4 regions of the Bacillus sp. SSR7 genome follow, and region 2 is predicted to be linked to each of the others. Evidence: predicted binding sites of a transcription regulator. Region 2 holds the regulator's gene; each other region holds the start of a gene.
The links. The regulator LexA, encoded in region 2, represses DNA repair genes until DNA is damaged. The targets are predictions, from matches to a motif close to CGAACATATGTTCG.
Positions count from the first base shown of each region.

Region 1: AC0NJG_RS03205 (YolD-like family protein) is a predicted target of LexA. The motif match lies at 2,005-2,018, and genes of this name have one in related genera.
Region 3: ruvA (Holliday junction DNA helicase RuvA) is a predicted target of LexA. The motif match lies at 3,310-3,323, and genes of this name have one in related genera.
Region 4: AC0NJG_RS14895 (Y-family DNA polymerase) is a predicted target of LexA. The motif match lies at 3,052-3,065, and genes of this name have one in related genera.

Region 1 is NZ_JBVVXV010000001.1:649,898-657,828, forward strand. Features, by position in the region: gene AC0NJG_RS03185 (SDR family oxidoreductase) at 1-78, opposite strand, end outside; gene AC0NJG_RS03190 (hypothetical protein) at 211-411, opposite strand; gene AC0NJG_RS03195 (hypothetical protein) at 453-788, opposite strand; gene gerPF (spore germination protein GerPF) at 989-1,204, shown strand; gene AC0NJG_RS03205 (YolD-like family protein) at 1,422-1,757, opposite strand; gene AC0NJG_RS03210 (hypothetical protein) at 2,291-2,509, opposite strand; gene AC0NJG_RS03215 (peptidylprolyl isomerase PrsA) at 3,002-3,853, opposite strand; gene AC0NJG_RS03220 (hypothetical protein) at 4,307-4,897, opposite strand; gene AC0NJG_RS03225 (hypothetical protein) at 5,172-5,366, shown strand; gene AC0NJG_RS03230 (hypothetical protein) at 5,806-5,931, shown strand; gene AC0NJG_RS03235 (C1q-like domain-containing protein) at 6,279-6,815, opposite strand; gene AC0NJG_RS03240 (DUF3947 family protein) at 6,954-7,205, opposite strand; gene AC0NJG_RS03245 (beta-propeller fold lactonase family protein) at 7,799-7,931, shown strand, end outside.
Region 2 is NZ_JBVVXV010000005.1:7,628-15,558, reverse strand. Features, by position in the region: gene phnC (phosphonate ABC transporter ATP-binding protein) at 1-11, opposite strand, end outside; gene AC0NJG_RS11470 (phosphate/phosphite/phosphonate ABC transporter substrate-binding protein) at 95-1,033, opposite strand; gene AC0NJG_RS11465 (bifunctional metallophosphatase/5'-nucleotidase) at 1,218-2,816, shown strand; gene AC0NJG_RS11460 (DUF896 domain-containing protein) at 2,840-3,079, opposite strand; gene AC0NJG_RS11455 (YneB family resolvase-like protein) at 3,125-3,781, opposite strand; gene lexA (transcriptional repressor LexA) at 3,923-4,543, shown strand; gene AC0NJG_RS11445 (DUF4097 family beta strand repeat-containing protein) at 4,630-5,436, opposite strand; gene AC0NJG_RS11440 (DUF1700 domain-containing protein) at 5,437-5,979, opposite strand; gene AC0NJG_RS11435 (PadR family transcriptional regulator) at 5,972-6,295, opposite strand; gene glnA (type I glutamate--ammonia ligase) at 6,674-7,931, opposite strand, start outside.
Region 3 is NZ_JBVVXV010000002.1:88,000-95,930, reverse strand. Features, by position in the region: gene tgt (tRNA guanosine(34) transglycosylase Tgt) at 1-333, opposite strand, end outside; gene queA (tRNA preQ1(34) S-adenosylmethionine ribosyltransferase-isomerase QueA) at 346-1,398, opposite strand; gene AC0NJG_RS04470 (DUF2905 domain-containing protein) at 1,418-1,618, opposite strand; gene ruvB (Holliday junction branch migration DNA helicase RuvB) at 1,615-2,616, opposite strand; gene ruvA (Holliday junction DNA helicase RuvA) at 2,622-3,239, opposite strand; gene AC0NJG_RS04455 (BofC C-terminal domain-containing protein) at 3,441-3,971, opposite strand; gene AC0NJG_RS04450 (DMT family transporter) at 4,092-5,021, opposite strand; gene AC0NJG_RS04445 (ArsR/SmtB family transcription factor) at 5,089-5,409, opposite strand; gene AC0NJG_RS04440 (branched-chain amino acid ABC transporter substrate-binding protein) at 5,848-6,282, shown strand; gene AC0NJG_RS04435 (YhcN/YlaJ family sporulation lipoprotein) at 6,315-6,956, opposite strand.
Region 4 is NZ_JBVVXV010000007.1:80,184-88,114, forward strand. Features, by position in the region: gene AC0NJG_RS14875 (bifunctional metallophosphatase/5'-nucleotidase) at 1-227, shown strand, start outside; partial or broken gene AC0NJG_RS14880 (D-alanyl-D-alanine carboxypeptidase family protein) at 358-495, shown strand; gene AC0NJG_RS14885 (DUF1259 domain-containing protein) at 701-1,120, opposite strand; gene AC0NJG_RS14890 (chloramphenicol phosphotransferase CPT family protein) at 1,948-2,574, opposite strand; gene AC0NJG_RS14895 (Y-family DNA polymerase) at 3,081-4,346, shown strand; gene AC0NJG_RS14900 (YolD-like family protein) at 4,343-4,684, shown strand; gene AC0NJG_RS14905 (zinc-dependent alcohol dehydrogenase) at 4,762-5,895, opposite strand; gene sasP (small acid-soluble spore protein, SasP family) at 6,262-6,474, shown strand; gene AC0NJG_RS14915 (DUF3231 family protein) at 6,767-7,282, shown strand; gene AC0NJG_RS14920 (YndM family protein) at 7,318-7,794, opposite strand.

The DNA.
Region 1 (7,931 bases), on a different contig from region 2:
TCGATCAACCATCGCACGTCCTAACCCTTGCGTCACTCCTGTAATAATGACTATTTTCCCAATGTTGGTTCGCTTCAAGTATCTCTCCTCCTTTACAACATATTACACTCTTCCTTTTCATTCATCCATTTACTAAAGTATCAACTCATCTCATACTTTAGAAGAAGTTTTTATGCAAATAAAAAGAGTAACCATAACAGTTACTCTCGCTTATATATCAAAAAAATCATTATTTATTTCGTTATTGCTTTTAAATTTCAACTTCTCTTTCCCGCACTTCTCACACCGATACATATAAACTACACCTAGCTTACCTCTTTTAAAATCTTCATTATCCTGTGTCTTTATAAATCTAAATCTATGCTTACAGTGAGATTCATCTAAAAAAATTCCAAGCCACTTTTTCAACATAGAACAGTTCTCCTCTATGAAAGAATTTTCATCTAACCTGATTACATACTCTTATGTAATTTCTCAATCTCATTTTGTAACTTTTTAAATTGTTCAAAATGCATGGTGATAGATTGACTGTTTCCATAATCAACACTATGCTTCACCAATAAAACACCATTATCATGAAAAATTGCTTCAAGTTCTTTTCTAATGGATACTTTCGTTATATGTGCTGTTTTAATAGCCGATAAAATTGCAATTTCATTAAACTTTAATTTTATTTCATTTGGACAAAATGCTTCTTCAACCAATATAACTTCATTGCTATAAATAAGTGCAACAAGATTACTTGATTTTGCATCTGTTAAATCTACTTTTTTTATAACATTATTCATTACATTTTGCCTCCTTTATTTTCATATATAATAATTATACAATTGTTTTTTAATTACTAAACCTTACATTCAGTTTAACACACTTTTATTATGAGCTACACTTCAAACGTTTACTATTCCACAATTCTTGTTACATGAACCATTTGGACTATAACACCATATATTGGTGTTAACAAATTATTGTAAAGTGGGTGAAAACTATGCCCTCAGTTGTAGGGAATTTAGTTGTACAAAATAGTAACGGTTCATTTAACTTAGGTGATTTCTACAACGTTTCTCCGAAAGAAAATACGAAGGCCTATAATGGATCTGGCGCTTCAAATGTTGGTTTTGTTGTTAATACTTTTAATGGTGTTAGCGCGACTAATACGTTTGACTCTGACCTTGCAGATCAAAACCAAGTTGGTACAGCCTAGTCCTATTTTTTCATCGTTCTGTTTAGGAATTTTAAATTTGTCTATACTATAATCAGGCTGTTACACAGCTAATGTTGATTTTTGGAGTACCCTATCTTTTTCTCCCTTTCCCTGGGGCTTAGCAGCTAGTATGAAGCTAGCTGCTTTTTCGTTTCATTTTTTCTGTTCCACATCTAACATAACGTAAAGTAAGCTAAAAGTTAAATTTTAGCTTACTTTACGTTATTTCAATAATATCCGTAGTATTAAATACGTAAGTTTTATAAAACGCGTCAGTACACATTACAATGCGCTTTAGCGGATTTATATGTACAACTGTCATATAGCTTGTAAGTATGTACCCATCTTCAAAATATGTCACCAATATTTCTTTCTCAGACAATAATGACATTAATAATCTATCAAAAATCCTCTCTTTTGCTTCTTTTGTTAAGAGTGGTTTTTGTACTTTAAATTTCTCTCCAATGACCTTTCGCATACTTAATAACTGTTCCGATATTACTGTAAATGGAACCCATTCTCTTTTTGCTTCTTGCATCTTTACATCATTCATTTCTCTATCTCCTCGATCATTTATCCATTCTATTTCAAACATATTGCGCTTCGATTATTCTTTAACAATTGCTCGGCTCATATTTCTCCCGGATGAACAGGTAGGAATTCTCCCCCCTCAAAATTCAAGACATACAAGGAAAGTAAGTCGAAAATCAACTCCCCGTAAACACCCGCTAATTACAGTTTCACTTTATTTCTAAATTTTATAATATCTACACGAAAAGAACGTTCGTTCTAATTATACACGAACCTATGTTCTTTTGAGAAGACATTTATTTTTTCTTCATCAAATAATCTTTTCACTTCCCACTTAATAGGAAGTGAAAAAATCAACTAAAAAGTTTTAATTTTTTCGAGTTTATTAACTATCTATAAATGAAAGCGTATATTATAAAGAACGAACTCACAAAATTTAGAGGGTTTATAACGGACTACAATTCGTTCCTTATAAATTCCTAAGAAAAGAGAGCAGTGTAAACACTCTCTTTTCGTACATACTTTATAACACTAATAAATAATTGATCTTTATTATTAAATATATTTTGGTTGTACTATTATATGTAACTCCCTCTCTGTTACTGCTTTTTTCGGATTTCGAAAATACTCTAATTCGTATTTTAATACTTCATAGTCAACCATTCCGATCTTAATCCCTTTCGTTTCTTTTAAAATAGCTAATAGGTTATTTATATCTTCATCATACGATTCAAAAATTTTCCCTCCGTCTTCTCTTTGAAAAATTACTTTCACATTTTCTCCCCCCTATATAATTTATTTATCTATTCAATAATTCATTTAAGAGTATTCCTTAAAATTTCATACTAAAAAGAACATCCATCTTAATAGAATGCTCTGCTTTTCACTTCATTTAGCGTCAATATATTTCAATCTTATTGTATGTTTCATTCTGCAAATTATGTTTATCCACTTCTATAAAGTGAAACTTTAATCCACTCAAGCTTTGTTCATTACTGACTAATAATTAGCTCACACAAATCTTACTACCTACAAATAATGGGCTAAAATTAATTAATTCGTTTTATATTTAATGAGATGAAACAAAACATTATAATATCAACATTCTATGAAGTGATGATTAACCTACTTCAAAACAATTACATAAATTCCCATTGTAATTCTTAATATTTAAATGTAATATTGTATTGTCTTACTATCTATTTATAACTCACACACTAATTAGAAAAGGGAACCTATAAAGGTTCCCTTTTCTAATTACAGTCATTATTTCTTTTCTAAAAATTCAAATGTATTTTTAAAGTCTTTATCGTTCACCTTGATATCAGCATCTTTTAATAAATCATTGACTACTTGTTGCTTCCATTTACCTGTCGTATCTTGTAGTCTTTGCTGTTCTAAATCTTTACGAATATCGTCTTTCACTTCATCAAATGGCTTCAATTCTTTTTTATCTGTCACTTTAATAATATGGTAACCATAAGTTGTTTTTACCGGATCACTTACTTGTCCTGCATCTAATTTATATGCAGCTTCCTCAAATTCTTTCACCGTTTTCCCTGGTGCAAAACCAGCTATTTCTCCGCCTTGTTCTTTTGAACCAGTATCCTCTGAGTATTGCTTCGCTAAAGCCGCAAAGTCTTCACCATTATTTACTTTCTCTTTCACTTCTTTAGCAGTCTTTTCATCTTTCACTAAAATGTGACTTACTTTCAGTTCTGGCTTATAGTTATCTTTGACATCTTTTTCTGTGACAGTAGCTTTAATCGCTTTTTCAAATGCAATTTCTGGCTTCATTTTTTCTTTTAATTCATCTTCATTTTTCAATCCAACTTGCTCTAGAGTCGATTTGAAATTGTCGCCCATTTTATCTTTTGCTTCTTCTACTTGTTTTTTTGCTTCTTCATCTGAAACTTTATATTTATCTAGCAATGCCTTACTTAACACCATTTGATATAAAGTACTCTCCCCATATTTTTGTCTTAACTCTTTACTTAACTCTTTCTCTGTAACATTTCCTACTTTTGATGTTACTACGTTACCTGAGGAACCACATGCAGATAATGCCAGTACTACGCATGAAATAATCGTTCCTAAAAATAGCTTCTTCTTTTTCAATTCAAAATACCTCACTTTTATTATTATATAAGAATAACTATACAGTGTTGTTGTGTATACAATGTGTTTTCTACATGTAATTCATTTCATGTGAAAAAACTATGTGCCAGTATATAACATTAGTTAATCAATCTATTTTTTGCACTAATACTAGAATTATTTTCTCTATTACTACTAATCTTCGTTTTTTGTAATTAATCTTCTTTATACGATGAAACATATGTATGAACGCTAATTTACTGTGTTTTTTGTGATTATTCTATATTAACAAAAACAATTTATCTCTCATTTCTTTTATATTTCAATTCAAAAATACTATCTTTACACTCTATATAAGATTCAGTAACAATTTTATCAGTGGAAGCCTCGTTTATCGCCCGCAATAACTCTACAAAGTAACGTTAATGCATACGAAAAAGACATTTCCTATTAATGAAAATGTCTTCTCACAATTTAATAAAACAGTTTTGGTGTTAAATCTGTATTTTGTAATTGTGCACTTTCCCTGCTCGAAACACAGCTTGTGGAGAATAATATTGGGATACCACAAACGTCATCGTTCATTACATCATGAAATACATTTGCAGCAACACCAGTAAATGTTTGACATAAATTTGAAATATCATCGTTAAAAAATTGAATCACTTGCGCAGCAAAAACTGGAAAGACAACATTTGACCCACCAGGGAGCTGTGGTTGTACAACAACTTGTTCAAAATAAGGATTATTTTCTAACGCCACTTGAAATAAATGGGCAATTTCAAATGCATCTAGAGGACATGGAAATGGATTTACAATGTCATTTTCCTTATTAGTGACAATAACTGTTACACTTACATTCCCAAATTCTACAAAAGATTTTAGGAGCGTTGCTAACGCTCTCGCTTTTTCATCACTTAATGCGTGCACTAAAATAATATAATTCCCGCCAACTGGAATCAACGGACCAACTGTAACAGTTGGATCAGCACCAATTGAATTTTTTAACTCATTGAAATATGTGATCCACGGCGGTGAAAGCTGAGCTTGTGCATTTTCTTGCACTCTTTCATTACCTCCTAATACAATTCTTACTATTATGATATGTAGCAAGGAAAAAAGTGTATTAGATAGATTACTTATTTTTCACTTTTATATATTATATTATTTAAACATTTCATAAAACATTCTTAGTCTGTACTCTTTTTCCACATTTTTACCATGCCATAAAACTCCATATCATTATCAACTCAACTAAAAGTTCATATTATATTAGTACGTCTTTATAATACGAACGAAAAAACACAGTATACAATACTGCATCATAGGAGCTGATTTCATGGAGAAAAAACCTATTGTTTTCAAAGTCCCACCAAATTCAAAATTAAAAGTTACATTTTTCGGTCCTTGTAACGAAGTAATTACAAATGTTTCTATAATTAATCAACTTTCCACACCTAAATGTCAAACTATTACACAATATCCAAACTATACGAAATATGAAACTGAAGTACGATCATTATCGAGCTGTTAATCCATTCTATACAAAATCCTTACAATTTGGTTAACTACACAACCTTATTAATAGACTAAAATTACTCATTTCATGATATTCCATTGATAATCTATTGATTTTTTACACGTTTTTATTAGCAGAGCATATATTATCGTATGGAGATTATCCACTCATAAAACCTATCTTTCTTTAGAGCATACTTTTTATGTATGCTCTTTTTTTATTTACCTCACGTGAAATATAAACCTGATAACTTTTATATTTCACATGGGGTAAATTGACCTGCCTTTTATAAACAATCTAGTCAAGGTTTCCCTCACAATACTCCTTTATTTATTATACATTCACTACTCTGTTAAATTTGTATATCCATTCAAGCACCATTCACCTAATATATTTTCCTTCTAAATGGACCAAAGATGTATTAACATTCTTTATATACTCAAGGAGGTTAAATATGTTCAAGTTTCATCCGATACTACTCATCTTAGGATTTATTTTATTTTTATATAGTGTACTGTTCTTAATGTTATCAATAGCAATACCTGCACAAACCGATGTTAAATATGTAATTTCTATATAGTAATGAAAAAGCCTGTAATTATACGGACATAAATTAAGATGTCTTTTTATACCGTTAGGCAACTAGCAAATGTAACGCCAAAGAACTTTTACAACCTTGGTACTTACTCTTTTTATTACCTGCAGAAGATCTAATACTTAAAATAAGATAGCCCTTTCAACATCAAAACTGTAAAAAATAATTTTAAAACTTTACCTTTCATCATTACATCTTTAGCATGTGAAATTTTCATGAAACAAACTATTTTTAATCAATTTACTTATATATTTTAAAAAACAATAATAATCCCCCCACCATTCGGTACAGGGGATTAACTAGACCTACTGAAAAGTATTTTATTCTCTTCGTTATTTAATTGGAGAAGGGAATCTTGCTGCTTCAAAATGTGAGCCGTCTTCCGAAGTACTTAAAACTCCGTCTATGCTACTTTGTGCATAAACCTCAACTTGATCTCCTTCATGCAATTGAATAATCGTCGAAACACTTACTACATTTCCAAAACCTATTGGACCAAAAAAGTCATTATCTATAGCTATTGCTGCGTTTCCATTCACACGAATTTCTACACGAGCCCTATAATTTAAATTAAAATCATTTGGAAAAAAACCAATCGTGCCAATAATAGAGTAAACCCCTCTAGTCTTCGGAATAAAAATAGATGTTGCTGGATTATACTCATTTGCTAAATCAAATTGTTCATCCTGGAATAATACCTTTACAAAAGTATTGGCAGGAACCGTTTGATCCACCGTATTTCTAGCTCTAAATGCTGATGCCCTAACAAGCTTATCCTTGTTTTCATTACACTTACTAGTGTTCTTACAACAGTCATGCTGTTTCTTTTTATACTCTTTACAATACTTACAATAGTTGTAGCAAGACATACTAGTTCCCCCTTTCATGCTTATTCCTACATATTATATAAGAGGGACTCGTAATGTTTGGACGAGCTAAAATCTTTTCTAATAAGGGTGCCCTATACTTACACCCTTATTTTTATACACAATTCTATTTCTCTCTCCTTATAAATTAAATACAGTTCCATATGGGATGGTAAGAAAAGGACTTCCATATGGTGTAATAGGTTGCACTGGATAAAAATATTCCATAGATGAATAATACGGCTCGATACCTTGTTGCTGCATTTGTATTTGTTGTTGCATTTGTAACGCTTGTTGAACAGCTTGAACCGTACTTTGTGCTCCGCTAAACGTGATTGATGTACCATACGCTGGTCGCATACTAGCTTGATTAGCAAAATATGAATAAAACATTATTTTCAACTCACTTCCATATAAGCTATTACAAACCATAGTATGATTCTTTTTTTAGGAAGTGCTGAAAACTAGTACATTAGCTTTTATTAGGTTTCTCATTTCATTTTTTCTTTTAGTCGCTTCAATTTCATATTTCACTTACTCGTTTCAATTATTAAACGTGATTGAATTTTTAAAGCAGAATAAAAAAAGGAATAACCTTACATAAAGTAAAACTTTAATCAGTGGGGTTTTCTTCATCCCCCACTGATTATTAGTTGAACCAATCGGACTTTAATGGACAGTTGATTCCCCACCTAAATTCTTCGCTTTCGCTGAATTTTGAGGTGGGGGTCTTACTGCCCATTAAAGCGGGATAAAATTCTAAATGGAACTCCATTAGACCCTAACTTAATTAAGCTTATAATTATCACCAAATCTTTACAATAATACTAGTCTCATAAGAACACCTTCATTTTGTTTACATATACTTTTACAAAACATTCTTGGGTATATCACATATAACATATACTCATAAACACTTTGCATCTAGAAACAAATATTGATCATTACATGTACTTACTATTTAAATTTTTTAAAAGGAGGTAATTATGAAAAATAATCAAAACTCAAACGACCCGTGCAAAAAGTTCCAATTTCCCTGTTTTATTTCTATATCCTCTTGCAATCAAAGTAATTGTTGTACACCTGTTTTTTTCTCATTTTCTCAGCAACAAGAATTAT
Region 2 (7,931 bases):
AACTCTATCACACATCTTACCTACCTTCTATGAATTCAAAACGGCAAACTAACTGAAAACATACCTTTCCAGCTAGCTGCCATTTCCATATGTATTATTGCGTTTTTACTTTCTTCCCATAGTCACGAACGATATCAAATTTACTATCATCAGATTTAACATATCCTTCATGTGAATATACTTCTTTAATGATTTTGTGACCTTCCTCATTCTTTCCAATTTCAATGAAAGCATCCTGTAATTTCTTGCTCCACTCTCCATCTAAATCAGAACGTACCGAAATCGTATCGTTTGGAATCTTCTCCGTAAATTTCACTATTTTCGTTTGATCAAATATATTCGGATAATCTTTTTTTACAATATTACGAGCATCTTGGAATACAACAGCTGCGTCTACATCACCATTTAAAAGAGCAATAAGCGACTGATCGTGACCTTTTAATGTAACAGGTTTCACATCTTTTAGCGGATCAACGTCCTCTTTTAATAGTACAGCCGCAGGCCACACATACCCCGCTGATGACGTTACATCTTGATAACCAATTTTTTTACCTTTTAAATCTTTTACACTATTAATATTTGAATCTTTCTTAACAACAAATTCAGACTTATAAAAGTCTACTAAATCCTTTGTAGGAGCTCCCGTTTCATCATCTACTCCAAAACGTTGTGCTTGTAAAATTACGTTTGCAGCCTTTTTCTCATGTGCTAGCACATACGCTGTTGGAGGTAAAAAACCTACATCTACTTGCTTAGATGCCATCGCTTCTACAATTGTATTGTAATTCGTCGAAATACTAACTTTTACTGGAATATTTAACTTATCACTTAATAGCTTCTCAAGTGGTTTTGCCTTCGCCTCTAACGTATCTGCATTTTGAGAAGGAACAAATTGAACATTTAAAGTCTTTGGTACATACCCTTTTTTCGTATCTTCATTTTTACTTGCGCTTGATTCCTTCGTTCCACAGCCACTTAATAAACCCGCTGCTAGTACAACTGTTGTACTCATTGCAAAAACTTTTTTCAACATGTTAATGCCTCCATTTTTCTTGTTATAAAATAACCTTCCGTAAACATGAAGAAATATATCACACATTTTCACGAATAATTGCTTATTTACAGAATCTTTACACATTCTATACACTCACATTAAAATTCTCTTCATATATTTGATATGCTTAATTGGTAGATAATAATAGAAAAGGTGAATGATATTGAATCAAAATCAAATTATAACTTTAAACATCTTATTAACAAGTGATATACATGGTACTGTTTATCCAATTCACTATCAAGATAACTCCAAAGCTGAAATTGGTTTAGCTAAAATTTCTACTCTTATAAAAAAAGAACGTTCCGAAAATAGAAACGTCCTATTAATTGATAATGGTGACTTCATACAAGGAACACCCTTTACTTATCATTACGCTACATATGAAAAAGATAAGAAAAACCCAATGTCATTAATAGCAAACTATTTACGTTATGACGCTGCAGTGATTGGAAATCATGAATTTAATTACGGAATTGATGTCTTAAATCATGCTATTTCTACTGCCAACTTCCCGTATTTATCAGCAAATATTTTAGATAAAAACAGCAAAGAATCTTATTTCGGAAAACCATATATAATAAAACACATTGAATCAAATATAAAAATTGCTATTTTAGGGATGACAACGCATTACATTCCAAATTGGGAACAACCCCATCACATTAAAGACTTACAATTTGAAGATGCGTTAGAAACAACAAAAAATTGGGTTGCTTACATTCACGAACACGAGAAACCAGATTTACTAGTCGTAGCGTATCACGGGGGATTTGAACGCGATTTACAAACTGGAGAACCGACTGAAGTTTTAACAGGTGAAAACCAAGGGTATGCAATGTGTCATGAAATTGAGGGCATAGATATTTTATTAACAGGCCATCAGCACCGAAAAATTGCTCAAACAGTGGGTAATGGTGTAACAATTTTACAGACTGGATGTAATGGACATTCAGTTGGAAAAGTAACTATAACATTTGAAAAAATGAAACAAGAGTGGGTAAAAAAAGAGAGTTATTCAGAACTATTGACTGTGCAAGAAATCGAGGCAGATCCAGATGTTCTTTACTTGGTAGCCGATTATGAAGAGAAAACACAAAAATGGCTTGATCAACCTATTGGAACCATCCACGGTGACATGCAAATTTCAGATGCTATGCAAACTCGTTTGAAAGACCATCCTTTTATTGAATTCATAAATAAAATACAGATGGATATTGCTAATGTTTCCATTTCTTGTACAAGCCTATTCCATAATACATCTCCAGGTTTCCCGGAACATGTAACAATGCGTGACATCGTTTCTAATTATATTTATCCAAATACATTAAAAGTAATTAGAATAACTGGCTCAGATATAAAAGATGCTCTCGAACTCTCTGCTTCTTATTTCACATTAAAAGAAAATGGATCTATCATCGTAAACCCTACCTTTATAGAACCAAAGCCGCAACACTATAATTACGATATGTGGGAAGGAATTTCGTACGTATTAAACATTTCAAAACCAATTGGCGAAAGAGTAGAATCTTTACAACATAAAGGCACTCCTCTTAATATGAACGAAGAATATGACGTCGTTATGAATAATTATCGCGCAAGCGGCGGAGGGAACTTCTTTATGTTTCAAAATAAGCCCGTAATAAAAGACATACCAACAGATATGTCTGAACTTATCGCTAACTATATATTGAAACATAAAAAGATAGAAGCAACAGTTAATAACAACTGGAAAGTTATTACTAACGATTATAATAAATAAAAAAGATGGGCTTCGCCCATCTTTTAGTTTAATTTTGCATTATCTTGCTTTTTTAAAGCTTTTAATTTCGCCGGTGTAACATCAGTACCTTGTTCGTTAACGACTTTAATTCCTTTTAGTTCGTTTAACATATTTTGACGAAATCCTTTTAAATATTGTTCACGTAGCGATTGACGCTCACGTTGTTCTTCTTCAGTTAAACCTTCAGCTTTTGCTTTTTTCGCTAAGAAGTTAATGCGTTCAACGAGTTCGTGACTAAGCATCTCGAATCCCCCTTCTAATCAAAACTGATTATTATCATACAATAGTTACTCTTCTTTATCAAGCAATTGCTTTGTATACTCTACATATCTACGATGTACCGTCGCTTTTGAAACATTATGACCAAAGCCACGTAGTGTTGCTGCAATTTCTTCAAAAGTAAGTTCACTCTTACGCAAACGTACAATTTCCTCAATTGGCACTTCTTTCTTCTCTCGTCCTACACTTAAATGACGATTCTTTAAATTATTTTCTGGACGATAGCCTTTTTCTACTGCTCGTTGCATACCACGTTTAATTTTTAAATTATGAATCTTTCTTTGATACTCTTCAACAATACCAATAATATCTAATACCATTGAATCAGAATCCGACAATTGCAATTCACCATTATGTGTATGCGTATATACTTTTATTCCTTCTTTATGTAAACAGTGCATTAACGCAATCTTTGCATTCCCCCTACCAAGGCGCGTTTCATCTTGTATAAGTAGCACATCAATTTGTTCGTCTCGAATTGTATCTAACACTTCTAATATGCCGTCACGTTCAATTGTATAGCCACTAGCCTGTTCCTCAATCACCTTAGTAACATTCATTTGATAGCGCTCCGCTAAATGCAATAATTCATCTTTTTGACGTACTAATGATGTTTCTTGTGCTTCTTTTGTTGTACTCACACGCGCATAAATAATTGCATTCATTATGAACCCCTCTTTCTCACTATAATTTCCCTTTAGTGTAACATAAATTCGCCTTTTGTTCGAACTTATGTTTGTAGAATGTTTTTTCACATGTTATACTTATTAATAAGAAAAATGAAAGAAAACGAGGTGTTAGAAAACATGGAAAAGTTAACGAAACGCCAGCAAGACATTCTCGACTTTATTAAGCTAAAAGTACAAGAAAAAGGATATCCACCTTCCGTACGTGAAATTGGTCAAGCAGTCGGCCTCGCTTCTAGTTCTACAGTGCACGGACATTTATCAAGATTAGAAGAAAAAGGATACATTCGACGCGATCCAACAAAACCACGTGCAATTGAAATTTTAGGTGAAGACCGAATGGATACAGAAACACAATCTGTTATTCAAGTTCCAATTGTCGGGAAAGTTACTGCTGGATTACCAATTACAGCAGTCGAAAGCGTTGAGGAACACTTCCCTCTTCCAGCTAGCATTGTCGCAGGAGCAGATCAAGTGTTTATGTTACGTATTTCTGGAGATAGTATGATTGAAGCTGGTATTTTCGATGGAGATTTAGTTGTTGTTCGCCAACAACAGTCTGCATATAATGGTGAAATTGTAGTCGCTTTAACAGAAGATAATGAAGCAACTGTTAAACGTTTCTATAAAGAAAAAGACCATTTCCGTCTACAACCGGAAAACTCTTCATTAGAACCTATCATTTTAAAACAAGTGTCAGTTATCGGTAAAGTAATTGGCGTATATCGTGATTTACATTAAGAATATAAAAGAAGATAATTACCCTATTCATATACGGTAATTATCTTCTTTTTTGTATTTTGATAGATTTTCATACATTCTATTTCTTATGAACGCGTTTCAATCGTCACATCGCCCGCAGCTGTTTTACCACTAATCTTTTTACTCCCCTTGCCAATTGTTACGTCTTTATTTTCTTTATTAAAAATTGTTACATCCCCGGCAGCACTTTGCCCAGTAATTACCGCATCTTTTGGTTTTTCCGATAAAGTAATATTTATATCTCCCGCAGTTGAACTTGCTTCTAGATTATACGTAGAATCATGATCTAGAATATTTATTTCCCCACTGGTCGTTTTTGCAGTCACTTTCCCTATTACTTTTTTAAAGTTTACTTCACCAGCTTTTGTAGATCCCTCCACATTCTTAGCCGTTACATGCTTCAAATCCACTTCTCCAGTAAGTGTTCTAGCACTTACACGGTCACTTTTCACATCACTTATTTCAATTTGTCCAGCAGATGAATTTACTTTTACATCTTGGTAAGAGCGTTCAGGCACAAGGAGAGTCACTGTAGACGTTTGAAACCTAAAATCGTAAAAGGAAAAATCAAATGAAGCACCTTTTTCTCTTTCTCCAATGATTTTTAATGTATCACCATCTTCAGTAATACGAATCTCTTGTTTACGCGCATCTCCTGATTGCTTTACATAAAAAGAAGCGTCAGAAGATTTTTGGACAACAATATCCCCGACATCTAACTTAACTTCTATATTTTTTAGTGTTTCATTTTTAATTTTATCTTCTTTGTTTCCTTCTTCTGCAGCTTGCACTGCTTTTTCATATGTTTGTGAAATCCCAATTACTCCAATAATGATACAAGCAATTGCTGCTAACAATATTTTTTTCATCATCTACTCCCCTTTTATCATTTTGAAGTTCCATATTACATAACGTACACAAAGCCTTTTAAACCACTTCGTACTATAATAAGCAATCATACATAACAACAAACCTACTCCAACAAAAGTTATACTAACGAATAAATCCAACCATATAAAAGTACCCACAAAAACTTTTCCAATAACAAAAAATGGTGTCACTACACTAGCAATCCCACCGACCCAAAAAGAAAATATAAAAGCAATAATTGCAACTAAAGGGCCTAACACAATAATAAAATTAAACAAACTAAGTCCAATCGCTGCCATGACAGCTCTTGTCACATTTGAAGTCGACGGGTCTTTTTTCATTTCATCGAAACGATATAAAGCGAGTAATTCTTTTGCAATTACTTTCGGAGAGCCAAGCCCCTTTATTATTTCCGATTCAGTTTTCCCCTCTTCTATCCCAAACTGAAAATGCTCTTCATAATCAAATAAAATATCTTTTCTTTCTTCGTCCGGTAACTTTCTAAGGTGACTTGATAATTCCTTAAGAAACTGTTCTTTACTCATCCCATTCCACCCCTTCAATAATTTCTTGTACACCTTTCGCAAAATCACGCCACTCTGTTACTAACACATTCAGTTGCGTTTCCCCTTGCTCAGTTAGTTGATAATATTTGCGAGGTGGCCCCTCCGTAGATTCTTTTAAATACGTTTGAAAATATCCTTCTTTCGTTAAACGGCGTAATAAAGGATATACTGACCCTTCCGATATTAAAAATTTATTTGAGATTTGTTGAACAAGTTCATAACCGTAACAATCCTTACGTTTCACAAGTGCCAATACACACAGTTCTAACACACCTTTTTTAAACTGAACGTTCAAGGACAATCCCCCTTTCTCATTTCAGTACTGTTCAATACACGGTACCAGACATATCCATAATATACCACTTAGTATTATTTATTGCAAGGTACTATAGTTTTAAACAATCGAACTTTAGTATTAAACATATCCAATACCGAACACAACATATCGTACAATTTTTTATACCTATAGATATTACGCATGTTACTTTTACTTATCCACCCTTTTGGAACACAAAGCAATTCGAATTTCACCACGTTACATTAAAGATATGGAATAGAAATTCAAATACCGTCATATTTTTTTCAGGCATCTATTCAATTCATTTCAACTAACACCTATATTGCCGACAAATAAAAAAGCCCTGATACCGTAGTATCAGGGCTTCCTCACCTCTTAGTATAGAGACATATATTGATCGCGTTCCCATTGGTGAACTTGTGTGCGGAAGATATCCCACTCAATTTCCTTCGCTTCGATGAAGTGCTCAAGTAAATGGTCACCTAGTGCACCACATACCACTTCATTTGATTGTAACGTAACTAAAGCTTGCGCTAATGTTGCCGGTAAATCAACGATACCTGCTTCTTCGCGCTCTTCTTTTGTCATTACGTAGATGTTACGATCTACTGCAGCTGGTGGAGTTAATTTGTTTTTAATTCCATCAAGACCTGCTGCTAATAATGTTGCCATTACTAAATACGGGTTTGCAGCTGGGTCAACACTACGTACTTCTACACGTGTGCTAATACCACGAGATGCAGGGATACGTACTAATGGACTACGGTTTTGTGCAGACCATGCTACGTAACAAGGAGCTTCGTATCCAGGTACTAAACGCTTGTAAGAGTTTACAGTTGGGTTTGCTACCGCTGTAAATGCTGGTGCGTGTTTTAAAATACCTGCGATGAAGTGACGAGCGTCATCACTTAATTGTAAGTCACCGTTTTGATCATAGAATACGTTCTCACCATTTTTGAATAGTGATAAGTTACAGTGCATACCTGAACCGTTCACACCGTATAATGGTTTTGGCATAAATGTTGCGTGTAAACCGTGTTTACGAGCAATTGTTTTTACAACAAGTTTGAATGTTTGAATGTCATCACATGAACGAATTGCATTTGCATATTTGAAGTCAATTTCGTGTTGCCCTGGAGCAACCTCATGGTGAGACGCTTCAATTTCAAAGCCCATTTCTTCAAGTTCAAGAACGATATCACGACGACAGTTTTCCCCTAGATCCATCGGCGCAAGGTCGAAGTATCCACCGTTATCGTTTAATTCTAATGTTGGATTTCCTTTTTCATCTACTTTGAATAGGAAGAATTCTGGCTCTGGTCCAAGATTGAAATCTGAGAATCCTAAAGCTTCCATTTCTTTTAATACACGTTTTAAATTGTTACGTGGATCCCCTTCAAATGGAGTGCCATCTGCATTGTAAATATCACAGATTAATCGAGCTACTTTACCTTTTTCAGCTGTCCAAGGGAAAATCACCCAAGTATCTAAGTCTGGATATAAGTACATATCAGATTCTTCAATACGTACGAAACCTTCAATAGAAGATCCATCAAACATCATTTTGTTATCAAGAGCTTTTGTTAATTGGCTCACTGGAATTTCTACGTTTTTAATTACCCCTAAAAGGTCC
Region 3 (7,931 bases), on a different contig from region 2:
CTCTTCAATGCGACGGAAGTCACTTAAACTGAATACTTGGAAACCACCAGAGTCCGTTAAGATTGCACGATCCCAGTTCATAAATTTATGCAAACCGCCTGCTTCACGAATGATTTCGTGACCCGGACGTAGCCATAAATGATACGTATTACTTAAAATAATGCCAGAATCCATTGCTTTTAATTCTTCTGGTGACATTGTCTTAACTGTTGCAAGCGTACCAACTGGCATAAATGTTGGTGTATCAAATGAACCGTGCGGCGTATGTACACGTCCTAAACGGGCACCCGTTTGTTTACAAGTTTTAATAAATTCATAACGAATTGCTGTCATAATTTACTCCTTTTATTTGTTTCCCATTTTAGCGTGAGAGGCAACGAACATTGCATCACCAAAGCTAAAGAAACGATATTTTTCTTTTACTGCTTCATTATAAGCATGAAGTACATTATCTCTGTTTGCAAATGCACTTACAAGCATAATTAATGTTGATTTCGGTAAATGGAAGTTTGTAATTAAACCATCAATTGCTTTAAATTCGTAACCTGGGTACATAAAAATGTCTGTCCAGCCAGAAGCAGCACAAAGCTTGCCATCATGATCTGTCGCAATTGTCTCTAACGTACGAGTTGATGTCGTACCTACCGTAATAATACGTCCACCATTCTCTTTTACACGGTTTAATAATGCCGCCGTCTCTTCAGACATATGGTAATATTCTGCGTGCATATGGTGTTCTTCAATCGAATCAGCAGAAACTGGTCTAAATGTTCCAAGCCCTACGTGAAGTGTGATGAAAGCTAACTCAACGCCTTTTTGTTTTAACTTCTCCAGTAACTCTTCTGTAAAGTGAAGTCCTGCTGTCGGCGCTGCTGCTGAACCGATTTCTTTCGCATATACTGTTTGATAGCGATCGCGATCTTCTAGCGTCTCTTTAATATATGGAGGAAGTGGCATTTCTCCAAGTTCATCTAAAATTTCATAGAAGATGCCGTCATATGAAAATTCAAGCTGACGTCCACCTTGATCTGCAGTTCCTGTGCAAGTTGCTTTTAATTTCCCTTCGCCAAAAGAGATAACAGTTCCTTCTTTTACACGTTTCGCTGGCTTAACAAGCGTCTCCCACTTATCGCCTTCTTCTTGTTTTAAAAGAAGTACTTCAATGTGTGCGCCTGTATCTTCTTTCACACCATGCAGACGAGCAGGCATTACTTTCGTTTCATTTAAAACTAAGCAATCCCCCTCATGTAAGTAAGAAAGAATGTCTGTAAAATGTTTATGCTCAATATCACCTGTTTCGCGGTCTAACACCATTAATCTTGATGTTTCACGCTCTTCTAATGGGACCTGTGCAATAAGTTCTTCTGGTAAATGAAAATCAAACAGATTAATATCCATAACTATATCCACCTATTTCTTATTTGAATCGATTTATTATATACATAATAAAAGATAATACAATACTTAACACAATACATGTAATGATAGGAAAATAAAAGGTAACGTTTCCTTTTTTCACAAAAATATCGCCTGGAAGTCTTCCAATGAACTTCCAAGCTAAGCCAACAACGATAAGTAAGATACCTGCTGTAATAAGCAATTTTGGCATCTCCGTCATACTTTTGGCATCTCCATTCCGAAATGCTCATATGCAAGTGGCGTTACAATTCGCCCCCTTGGCGTTCGTTGTAAAAAGCCAATTTGTAATAAATACGGCTCATACACATCTTCAATCGTATGAGATTCTTCTCCAATCGTTGCCGAAACCGTTTCTAATCCAACTGGACCACCACGGAACTTCTCAATAATACCAAGCAATAATTTATGGTCAATATGATCTAGACCTAATTTATCTACTTGCAGTAGCTCTAATGCCATTTGTGTAATTTCCATCGTAACCGTTCCATTACCACGAACTTGTGCGAAATCTCGTACACGTCGTAATAAACGATTCGCAATACGAGGTGTACCACGAGCACGTCTTGCAATTTCTAGTGCGGCTAACGAATCAATTTCAACTTCGAATACTTCTGCTGTACGTTCAACAATCTCAGAAAGCTGATCTACTGTGTAATATTCTAATCTTGAAAGCACACCGAAACGGTCACGAAGCGGCGCTGATAATGCACCTGCACGCGTCGTTGCTCCAACTAATGTAAATGGCGGTAAATCTAATCGTACAGACCGTGCTGAAGGCCCTTTTCCAATTACGATATCAAGGCAAAAGTCTTCCATCGCAGGATACAATACTTCTTCAATTGATCTATGCAAACGATGAATTTCATCAATAAATAATACATCCCCTGGCTGAAGTGCTGTTAAGACAGCCGCTAAATCACCTGGTCTTTCAATTGCCGGTCCTGAAGTTGTTCTAACATTTACGCCCATTTCATTGGCAATAATATTCGCAAGCGTCGTTTTACCAAGACCTGGTGGTCCATATAAAAGCACGTGATCCAACGTTTCTTCACGCATTTTCGCCGCTTCAATAAACACCTCTAAATTATGTTTCGCTTTATCTTGGCCAATATACTGACGGAGTGTCTGTGGCCGTAATGAATATTCTAAATCCGCATCTTCATATGCAGACTCCCCTGAAAGGAGACGTTCGTCCATTATACTCACCTCTTACCATTTAGTAAAAGACTAAGTGCCTTTTTAATATACTGATCCGTCGTTAATGATTCTTTTAATAACTCTGGTACAACGCGAGAAACTTCTCGTTCCGCGTACCCAAGTGCGCGCAGAGCTTCCAGGGCCTCATCAAGCTCAGCTGACGAACCTTTCTTCTCATCAAAACGTTCTTCGTCTGAGAATAAATCAACAAATGCATCTGGTACAACGTCTGCTAGTTTTCCTTTTAAATCTAAAATCATTTGGCGCGCTGTTTTCTTTCCTACGCCCGGGAACTTCACTAAAAACTTCTCGTCTTCATGTTCAATCGCTTGAACGACCTGTCCTGTTTGACCAGAAGCTAATATTGCAAGAGCGCCTTTTGGCCCAATACCAGACACACCTAACAACTTTGTAAATAATAAACGCTCTTCACGTGTTTTAAACCCGTAAAGCGCCATAATATCTTCTCTCACATAATGATATGTATAGACACGGATTTCTTGCTTACTTCTTTGAAATACATACGGATTCGGTGTGAAAATTTGATAACCAATTCCATTATGGTCAATTACGACATATTCCGGCCCTACATACTCCACGTAACCTGTAACATATTCAAACAAAATACAATCTCTCCCTCTTAAATCATGTATTCCATTTTAACATATTTAATGATAGAAAAGCGAGACTGCCCCAACAAATGTTCTCTATTAGAAACTTCTGTTATTTTCCTACGAAAGCTTTCAATCCAATCGGAAAAGATATGCTAATTGATGAAATTGTAAAACAAATTTTAGATAAAAATAAATAAGAAAGAAAGCAGCTCACCATGAGCTGCTTTCTTTCCTATTCTGCACTGCGTATTGTTTCATTTTTTCAATTGTCTTCACAAAACCTTCTTTTGATTTAATCCGAATACCACGCTTCAATTTCGCGCGCTCATAACTCTCAAGCTTTTTCATATCAATTTGGAAGAAGGAATGAATCGCATTATCACTTTTCGGTACACCTTTAAAAATTTGTAATATCCCTTCCTCCGAAACACCAAAATAACCACTCGTCTTTAATAACGGAGAAATATCGTCAACTTTCTTTTGTAGTACGATTTGTACATCATCACGATCAACGAGCTGCCACTCTTTATACTGCTGTAAAAACTTTTCTAAATCCGCCACTTTTTCTGTAAAGATTTCCTCACTTACTCCGCCATCAACATACATACGCTCTAATAAAATTGTAACTTCAGGTTCTTTCTCTGTTACTTCTGGTACTGGCCCTTCCGCCTTTACATTCGTTTCATAAACGAAACAAAACATCATAACGAAAGCTTGCATCGCAATCAGTATCCATTTCATTTCCGTTCACCTCTTTTAGGCAAGATCAAACTTTCATTAGTAGCTTTTCCGAAAATGGGGGTTTTATCCCTAATTCATAGATTACTCTCATTAAGACTTATAGAGTCCAATGATTTCTGCCTATTTCGAAACATATTGATTACTTGAAAGCTTTTTTATATCTTTATTTGATTGTACCGTCGCTATATAGACTCCAATTAATACGATTGCCATTCCAACTATTTGTTGCCACGCAACAGCTGCTCCATATAGGACAACTGATATGCAAGTAGCTACAATAGGAGTTAGATTTAAATACATACTCGCTTTGCTTGCACCTAGCTCTTCTACTCCTTTATTAAACACGATATATCCAATTAACGTCCCGCATATGACCATATACAACATTTCTATCCATCCCTGTAAAGAAAACGTCCCAACCTTTCCCCATCCATCTTCATATAGAGAAAGGCCTGCTAAAAACACAGTACCCAATACCGTCATACTCATTGTAGTTAACAAAGGGGAGACACCACTCATAACTTTTTTTCCTGTTAAGCTATATAACACCCCGCAGATTAAAGCAGCTATAAATAAAAGATCGCCCTTATTAAATGACAAAGACATAAGTGTATTCATTGAACCACTCGTAATAACAACTATTACACCGATAAGAGACAACATTAAACTTATTCCGACTTTTATACTCCAAGACTCTTTAAAAAATAATATTGCTCCTAATGTTACAAAAACGGGCATTGTAGCAATAATAAGCGAGCCATTCAAAGTAGAAGTATAGTTAAGTCCCATAAAGAAAAAAACATTGTAGCCAAAAATACCTGTTAATGATACAAATAACAGCCCTTTCCAATTCTTTAATAACAAACTTGTATTCCACTCAGATTTCATAAAAACTATGCCCATTAAAATACAACCCGCTAAACCAAAACGAATTGTTGCCGCTGTAATCGGTGGAATTTCAGTAATAACATGCTCTGCTGTTGCAAAAGACCCACCCCAAAATAAAGGAACAAGTAACATAATGACATACATACGATTTATTTCTTTCATTCTTATTACCCCTTTCAACTAAATAAGTTTAAAAGTTTAAACTCGTTTACTTGTTAGTTAAAAAAAATTAATAATTCGATTCTATTGCTTGAAGTAAATCCTTCACCTGTTTTAAAAATTCCCCGGCTATTATAGAATAAAAAATTTCTTTTCCATGTCGATCCGCTACAATTAATTCTGCTTGCCTTAAAATTTTCAAATGATGCGAAACAGCTGGTCTAGAAATCCCCATTTTATCTGTTATTTGTGTTACATTCATCTGTTTGTTTTCTAATAACAACATAATAATTTGTTGACGATTCTCATCTCCTAATGCCTGAAATATAGGTGTTACAACCTGAAATTTCTCTAATACAACTTCTGTATTTCTACATTCAAAATTCTCCATATCCTATTCATCCCAACCTTATATATAACATGTAATATATTACCATTAAATAGTAACTCTTTCATGCACAATTGTAAATAACTTTATTTTCAGACTCTTTTTTCGATAAAAAAGGAAGATTGGACTCCTCCACTCTTCCCATTACATTCATATAAAATGAAAGACGCCTGCAAAGCAGGCGTCTTGATGCGTTTACGGCGAGAGACCAGGCGACCACATTCGCGTGTTTAGCACTTAAGCATATCTCTCGTCTTACGTAAATTAGCTCATCGCTTTGCTAATATAACATTAATAAATTATAAGTGCAACATGTTTATAAAAATATTTTATTTCCTCTTTCATCCAAACAAATTATATGTAAATTATAAATTGATAAATGCAATATATATGTTACAATTTATATAACAGCGAAATCATCATAAACAGGAGATGGATATTGTGAAAAAAATAATAGATGAACGTCTCATTCTGCAAACATTAAAAAATATACGTATTGCCTTTCTTTTTCAATCACTTGGTATAATTGGAATTTTAGGCTATATCGGATTCACTGAAGGACTAGATCAAATTACGAAATCTCCATTATGGCTATTATTTATTCTTACAACTATCGTACTTAGTTATTTACAATTAAGCGTTTCAATCGATGTAGAAGAAAGCGAAAAGAACATAAAATTAACTCCTTACTATAAACTTGTCTTACGCTCCCTTATCGTTGGGGTTATTATGACTATTATTTATATTATTTTCAGTCCAGAAAGACCTCTCTTTGAAGCTATTTTAACAGGCAGTATTCTCTTCATATGCTTTTTAGTATCTTACTCCGTTAGTTATTTTATAAAAAAGCGTCGTTTACAGGACAAAGATGAATAAAGAGGAAGGGCTACCCTTCCTCTTTTATTTTGCTATCGCACTGTACCAGTTAAACCGTAACGAATGTCTCGGAACATATTTCCTATGTCACGATTAAAATCGTTTGTCACTGTACCGTTACGTAAGCGTGTACTCATTGCATCGACACGAGTAAACATGTCATTTCTTACAGAAACATATACGTTTCTGTTTCCAACTTCATTTGCAACCGCTTGACGAATTTCGTTCGCCATCACCGTTTCATTTGTTACTGTGTTACGTGGTTTTACCGCAATCGCTACATCGTTGCCATATACAACTGTAGACACGCGGTCTACGTTATTCATACGTTTCACACGATTTGTAATTCTTTCTGCAGTTTTACCATCATTGTTAATGTATGAATTGTTCATTGTAATATTACGTGTTGGATGCGGATTAGCAATTTGACCGTTGTAATTTACATCACGGTAATAGTTGTATCCTGTATCGTTACGACCATTTCTATATGTTACATAGTCTGTATAACGATCGTTACGCGTCACATTATCATGATACTGATGTGTATCATTATAAGATGTACGCTCGTAATTGTAGTTACGTCCATCCATTGCATTGTTTTTTGGTGTACCACATGCAGCTAATGCACTAGTAACTAACAAAGAAGCAGCAATCACTTTTACTTTCGTATTCAATACAAAAACCCCCTCTGTTAGAATGAACTTCTCTTCTGAAAAGCTCCCTCTTATGATGAGTAACAGAGAAGGTTTTTACACTGTTAATATTTCACTGGGAATTTTCTAACATTCGTTGTGGTTCTTCTGTTTTGAGAACAACTCTACATACAAAAAAGGTGGGAATAACCCCACCTTTTTTAAACTTCTTCATCCTCTTCTTCTGAAACTGGCTCCCCAAATACATTCGGCGGATCTGGTTGATAATACATCGTTCCTGGCTGCGGTGCATATGCTGATTGAGTTGGTTGATAATATAAAGGATTCGCGTATTGTGGACCTCCAGGTTGCGGACTATATAGCCTACTCTCTCCTCCGCATCCACAATCCTCCTCTCCTTGCACGAGCGGCGGCATATTATTATCTATCGGCATCATATTTGGATTTGGCATAGACGTATATTGCGGTCCAAACGGTGCTCCTTGCTGATACGGCATTTGATATGGATTTTGTTGTTGATAATACGGATTCGGCGGCATCATAGGCTGTTGATACGGCATTTGATATGGCATCACATTCGGTGGTTGATTGTTATCCATGATTGGCATCATATTCGGCATTTGGTTATTATCCATGATCGGCATCATGTTCGGCATTTGGTTGTTATCCATGATCGGCATCATATTTGGCATTTGGTTGTTATCCATGATCGGCATCATATTTGGCATTTGGTTGTTATCCATGATCGGCATTATGTTTGGTATTGGGTTATTATCCATGATTGGCATTATATTGGGTGGTTGATTGTTATCCATAATTGGCATGATGTTTGGCGGTTGATTGTTATCCATAATTGGCATGATGTTTGGCGGTTGATTGTTATCCATAATTGGCATGATGTTTGGCGGTTGATTGTTATCCATAATTGGCATGATGTTTGGCGGTTGATTGTTATCCATAATTGGCATGATGTTTGGTGGTTGATTGTTATCCATG
Region 4 (7,931 bases), on a different contig from region 2:
TAACAAGTATCCGCTTAACAAATGGAGAAGAAATTATTCCTTCTAAAACTTACAGCGTCGTTGCGAACGCATTTCTAGCTTCAGGTGGAGATGGATTTGTATCCTTTAAAAACGGTAAAGATGCTGAAACAGGACCAACTGATTTTGAAGCATTAGTAGATTATATAAAAAAATCAAACGAACCAATTCAGTCTATTATTGATGGAAGAATTCAAAAAATAAATTAGTTTTTTATTAATCTCAAAAACAACTAGATTACCTGTGCGCTATACTTTTTCGTGTGCAGGTAATCTATTTTTTGTGGGTTTGAAATAAAGTCTTACTGTGGACAAGGGGGATACCGTCTAGATGCAGAGTGCAGGGTTTATCATTCGTTATCCAAAGGAAAAGGAAAATATAACTGGTTATGCGTATGAGCCTTAGCATATTCGCTGTGTAGGAGATATTGCAAAAATATATAAGGAAAAACTAACTTTAGAGGAAAATATGAGGTAAGAAAGCCAAAGTGAATTGGAAACCTGTATTTTTGTTTAGGTAATAGTATTTTATAAAATAGTAGGATACTTTAGTTTAATAGATTCAAAAACTACCTATCTAAAAATTTGATAGGCAGTTTTTTTCCTTTGGGCACAAAGTGAAATAATTTTATTATGTTTGTACATGTAGAAAATGTAATGTATAAATATATTCGAAACACTAATCATTGCTCTTCATTATTAGCGATAGGATAGCTACTTAAGGACAAGAAAGAATGGGCTAACTTTTGTGCAAAGTGTAATGGAGGCTCTACCGACTGGATATGAATATACATAATTAAGGGATTCATGTACAGCCAGTGATTATGTAAAGCACTTACAATGATTCCTTGTTGTACAATTGATTTCATAAATGCAGGAATCTCTTCTTGTAGAACAGCAATTTCGCCTAAATTTAATGCATTACCATTTGGATCCAACGATTCAAAACTTACTCCGACGGGCACTACAGAAGTACTTGGTTTTCCTTGAACAAGCACCCTAAAATCGCGGTGAAAAGACACCGAGCAACCACCTTGACTTCTTTTACTTTTCCCTTTAAGTATTGTAGCAAATTGTTCACAAAGGAAATTAAAATTTTGCATAAATTCAATCCCTTTCTCGTACAAATTATGTAATTAGAGGCTCGATTGAGGAGATATAGATAAAGTGAAACTTTAATCAGTGGGGGGGTTGTTCATCCCCCACTAATTATTAGTTGAACTAATCGGGCTTTTACGGGCAGTTGATCCCCCACATAACTTCTTTGCTTCCGCTAAATTTTGAGGTGGGGGTTTTACTGCGCGTTAATGCGGGATAAACAACCTTTCTTCAACATTCAAAAAACAGGCTGTGATTTTAATGTATCCAATGTTTATTTTAAAAGAAATACACGCGATATTACTTGGATATTTAGAATTTCATTGAAGATGATTCGTGTATCAGGGTTAATAAATTTATGATTCATGATAGTCCGTTCGAGATATTGTTATAAAAAATCGATAAAGTATGCAATGATACGCTTTTAGTTTATGTAGGCTAGATAAATATGTGTCTAAATTTGAATGATAAAACTAGAAAACAACGTTGAGAAAATAACCAATATTATTTTATTTTCTATAAACGAGTACTGCTAAATAGTAATCTTTTTCGAAATGAGTGTAAAAAGACAATAAAACTATTAAATTTTAAAGCCTAAAACAAGCATAACCCCGTTCTAAATTTAGGACGGGATTAAAATATAGTTGTTTAATTTTTGATATAAGATACTTCACTGTACTCAAAAATATAACAATAAAGTCGTTTGAAAATCTAAGGTTTCTTCAACAATAGCCCCTCTAATGGAAGATTGATCTACAATATCAGAGTGAAATAATCACCTGATTCATAGAAAAAACGCGGTTTATACTGTAATCCGTACCATAACAAAGCATTAGCCAGTTCCCATGTGTTCAATTAATTGAAATGCTGTCGGAGTTGGACCATTTTCGAGCCTCAAGCGAATTAAATTAGCACAATCTTCAGGGTTTAGTACTGAAGTATCGATTTCTAAGTCATAAATACCGAGCTCATGGACGGACTCTTGCCATAGTTTTACTGGTAATGGGATTGAACCATCTTCTGAGTAACCAACTTTCCATGTCTCTATCCGTCGTTTCATAATAATTTCAATTGGACAATGTACCCCCACAAACATAACTGGCAGTCCCTTTAGTATCCGTGCACATTCGGGCAAAATTCTCCGTGGGACGGAATAATTGTCATGATGACCAACATCAACTACGATGTTTATCCCTAAACGACTGTGTGCAGCAATAGACTCATACATGGCTTTATACATAAGTATAACCAAGGGCTCAATATCGGGTCGCTCGCCACCAGGACGTAACCCAATACCTGGGTGATAGCATTCTGGGGTCATTTGCATGAACCCATCTACTCCTAAGTTCATCCACACACCTTTAAACGTGCTCTGGATTATAGTGGCGATACTAGATTTCCCAGATCTAGGAGTACCGTTCATAATAATAATTTGTCCAGGTTTATCCATTGGTAACATACAGGAATACCCCTTTCATGATTCTACCTTGTAATCGTAACTCCGATTTTCCCTTTAAAAGAATAACTTACAACTTCAAGAATGATCCTCAAGAGTCCTTTCTCATTTCACAATCTGGCCCAATTGTTGAATAACATAATAAAGTCGTTTAAAACAACTTTATTATGTTTTAAACGACTTTATTGTAAATTGAACAACTTTATTATCTCTGTACAATGAGTCTTTCTTATATAAGTATATTACTACTATGAATTAAATACAGGATTTCGTTTGAATACTAAAGAACGGGTTCTAAAATACCGTATCTATTCACGAAGAATCTAGTTGTTTCTTCTTGTATCTATTTACATTTTTCAAGAAAAAATATAGAGGTGAATTCTTTAATTTTTTCTTGAAAAATGTTCATGTGCGGTTATTTTAACCAAAATTTTCATGAAAATACCTTTTAAAAGAACATGAGTTCGTATATAATGAGAACGAACGTTCTTTTGTTAGGAGTGATAACCTTGTATGATTATTCTCTTTTACCGAATCGTATTATTTTATGTGTAGATCTTCGTAGCTTTTATGCAAGCGTATCATGTATTAAAAAAGGACTTGATCCACGATATACAAAATTGGCTGTCGTAGGAGATGTAAACCGCAGTGGATCAATCGTATTAGCAGCAACCCCGCCATTAAAAGCGTTAGGAATTAAGAAGATGGCACGGTTGTACGAAATACCGAAGCGGCCAGATATTATTATTGTGAATCCAATTATGCATACGTATATGAAATGTTCAACTTATATAACAGGCTTAGCTTTACAGTATGTTGCGCCGGAAGATTTTCATCAATATAGTATCGATGAGTTTTTCATGGATATGACTGCAAGTATTCATTTGTTTGCGAGTAATCCGCGCGAGTTTGCATTAAAGTTTAAGAGAGAAATATATGAACGTACGCGAATTGAAAGTACGATTGGTATTGGTCCGAATTTATTATTGAGTAAAGTAGCGATGGATGTGGAAGCGAAAAAGAATAAGGATGGAATAGCGCATTGGACATATGACGATATACCCGAGAAGTTATGGAGTATTAGACCGCTCAGTAAATTTTGGGGTATATCGTATAAAACAGAAATAAAATTAAATCGAAAAGGTATACATACGATCGGGGATTTAGCACAGTACCCATTGAAGTATTTAAAGCAATCCTTTGGTGTAATAGGAGAAGAATTACATTTACATAGTAATGGGATTGATTTTAGCAGAATAGCAGAGAAATATGTTCCAGCGACAACATCTATAGCAAAAAGCCAAATATTATTTCGTGATTATTCCATAGAAGAATTCATCGTTATTTTATTAGAGCATGTAGAAGAAGTTTGTTATAGGTTGAGACGAGAAAAGAAATACGCGCAAACGATTCATTTTTCAGTCGGATATAGTAAGGAATATGGAGGAGGAATAAAAAAAGCACATACGTTAAACAGAGCAACAAATTTAACGATGGATATTTATAATGCTTGTACCTATTTTTTATACGAGAGACATGCAGGAGAACCGATTCGATCAATAAGTGTTTCGCTAACTAATTTAATAAATGAAGGAGAAGAACAAATTTCGCTTTTCGATAACATTATACAGAGGGAAAAAGAAATGCGATTAACGAAGGTTATGGACGAAATTCGAACACGATTTGGTAAGAACAGTATTTTACGTGGGATTTCCTACACAAGCGTCGCAACAGCAAGATATAGAAACACATTATTAGGGGGACATAAATCGTGATGAATGCGAATATGCCAAAAGGAAGAGGGATGGTGAAGTGGCAACCGTTTGCTAGTATGCCAGAGCAGTTCGTTTGTATTAAAGAAATGATACAGGAGCAAACAAAAATCCCGCGTCCAATCTTAACGCAAGATGCAAAAGAAAGGATTGAAAATAAGCTGTTAATTTCATATTTAGGTGAGGAAGAGGTTTTACTTACATATTATAAAGATGGCTATTTATATAAAAATTACATAACAGTAGATGATATAACTCCGTTAAAAGAAACGATTACTTGTACCGATGCTTTTCATAATCAAAGAATTTTTAAGTTTGGGGATGTAATGGAAGTGGATTAGAGTATCTTTCTATGCAGTAGGTTATTTTTAGCAGTCTACTGCATAGAAAAATCAAAGATCCAGCCACATACCAATTTTCAAGGTTTCAAAATGACTTTTATACAATCGTCTTCACGATTATTAAAAATTTGATAACCGTAGCTCGCTTCTTCAAGAGGAATTTTGTGTGTAATAATCTCCTTTGGATCGAATTCTTTGTTTGTTATTTTTTTAAATAGTTCTGGCATAAAATGAATGACAGGTGCTTGTCCCATTTTCAGATTAATATTTCTAACCCAAAATGCCCCGAGTGGAAAGGCATTATAATTACCGCCATAAACACCAGTCATTTGAACCGTTCCGTATTTTCTTACGGCTTTCGTAGCAATTTGAATAGGGCCGAGAGTTCCGCCTTGTAATTTCAATTTTTGTTCCAGAAATTCTAGAGGCGATTTTTTCCCATCCATCCCCACGCAATCAATGACTACATCCGCACCGCCATGTGTGATTTCTTTTAAATGTTCTCCCATATCAGGAAATTTTGTGAACTCAAATACCTCAACATTGTTAATCTTTTTTGCATAATTTATTCGATAATCTAAGTAATCGACTGCAATTACACGTTTAGCACCTTGCATCCAAGCGAATTTTTGTGTCATTAATCCAACAGGTCCACAACCAAGGACGATAACAGTATCGCCTCGCTTAACGCCTGCGTTTATTACACTCCAATAGGCTGTTGGCAAAACATCAGATAAAAAGAGTAGAGATTCATCTTCCAGTTCGCATGATTCTGGTATAACAAATGGAGTGAAATTTCCAAAAGGAACTTTTAAATATTCTGCTTGTCCACCAGGATGGTTACCAAATTTCTCTGTGTAACCAAAATATCCACCAGAATCATAATGAGGATTGGAGTTATCACATTGACTTTCCATTTCATGTTGGCAATAGAAACAATGTCCACAAGCAACGTTAAAGGGGATCACAACACGATCTCCTTTTTTTACTTTAGTAACATCTGGACCAACTTCTTCAACAATTCCCATTGGCTCATGACCAATAATGTACCCTGGAGGTAAAGGCATGTTACCTTGATATAAATGTAAATCAGAACCGCAAATAGCAGTTGAAGTAATTCTTACAATAATATCATCTTTTTTCTCTAACTTTGCATCATCCACCTGTTTAACTTGTACTTGGTTTGGACCTTGATAGGTTACAGCTTTCATCTCGTATCTCCTTAGGAATCATTTTTCAAAATTTATCCCGCATTAACGGGCAGTAAGACCCCCACCTCAAAATTCAGCGGAAGCAAAGAAGTTAGGTGGGGGGCGGGCTGCCCGTAAAAGCCCGATTGGTGAGGGCTGATTAAAGTTTCACTTTATATGTATCTCTTGGCAAAACAGAAATCTTTATTAAAGAGGAATCTATACATAGTGTTGTTATGACAGTATGTTATAGCAACTCTTCTTTCTTATGTCTTCTGCACTATTTTAAGAAGAAATTCAATATTTATTCATAAACTAATTACCATAAAAAGGATAATTATTATTTCATAATCTGTAGCATATTAAAAACATCGGAGGTGAAATAATATGGCAAACAATAATAGTGGAAATCGTAATGAATTGTTAGTTCGAGGTGCTGAACAGGCTCTTGATCAAATGAAATATGAAATTGCACAAGAGTTTGGTGTACAACTTGGTGCAGATACAACAGCTCGTTCAAACGGATCTGTTGGTGGTGAAATTACAAAACGTTTAGTAGCAATGGCTGAACAACAACTTGGTGGTAGAGCTAATCGCTAAGAGAATTAGTGTAAAATGTGGCAGATATGTAAATCAATTTCTTTTGTATATGTATAAAAATAAAACCCTTATATTAAACGGATTCTCACTCAAAGATTATTGATAATCTTCTCTCATAATCTTTGAGTATTTAATTTGTAAACTACTTTCCTAAACAATAAACACACAGTGTTGGAAAGGTGTTTTCATGCATAGTAGAAAATCTTTTGCAGGAAAAAACATACTTAAACATTTGATTTCAATATTGAAATCAATATTCATTATGATATTTTCGAAAGGGAGGAATTTAAAAATGGGTATATTAAGTGGAAATCCTCAAAATGAACCGTTACATTACGGAGAAGTATTTGATATTTGGAGTTATCTTCTTGCTGCACAGGGTGCGGTTGCAAGCCATCAAGTATTTATGAATCACACAGGTGATGAAGATTTGAAGAAGTTTTTAGAAGGCTTAATTGAAAATGATATGAATTCAGAAATAGAAGAGTTAAAAACTCTTTTAAAGGTGAATGGCGTAGCTTTACCGCCTGCTCCTCCAGAACGACCAGTAGCATCTATTGAAGACATTCCTCCAGGAGCGCGTATTAATGATGTGGAAATTGCAGCAGCTGTTGCTGCAGGGCTAGCAGCTGGTCTTGTGACATGTAGTCAAGTAATGGGAAAATGCCTTCGAGAAGATGTAGGAATGCTATTTGGACAATTTCATATGAAAAAAGCGCAAGCAGGTGTAACGTTGCTGCGTTTAAGTAAGAAAAAAGGATGGGTAGTACCACCTCCGTTACATGTGAAAAACTCTGATCAAGCTTAATAAACAAAAATAAAAAAGTGGCATTGGCCACTTTTTTATTTTTTAGATGTATCCTCAAGCTTGGATTTATTTATTGTAGAAGAATCTATATATTCATCTGACATTTCCATAGCATAGTTATCATGCTGAATATGATTATGATTTCTTAATGTATTCTCGTTACGCAGTACTAACCTCTTCATATAAATGTGGAAGAAAATTTCTGTTCCACCAATAATTAAAGCAGCTATAAATGAAGAAAGTCCAATATTACGAGTAGCATCTAAATTAGTAAACAAGGATGTTAGTAACCAAATTCCAAAGAAACTTAAGCCGACATCTGCTATTGTAGCAATCATATTTCCGTATTTAGGTAAAATGAAGAGATCCCCGATTAAATAGGCAGCTCCTGTAAGAAAAAGAGAAATTAGTAATACTCTAGGAATTGAAATGCCTTTAAAGATACTAAGTATGATTAGTAATACTGCAGTTATCGCTGTGTATTTAATTAATAAAGCAACAATATGTTTCATCCTTTTCCTCCATTGTTTAAACGTATATGGAATAAAATATTTCATTAAAAACGGGTTATGCTTTTATATAGCGTAACCCGTTTTAATCACTCTTTAATGGGAAGAGGTACAAGCTGGGTAAGAAGCAGGCTTATACT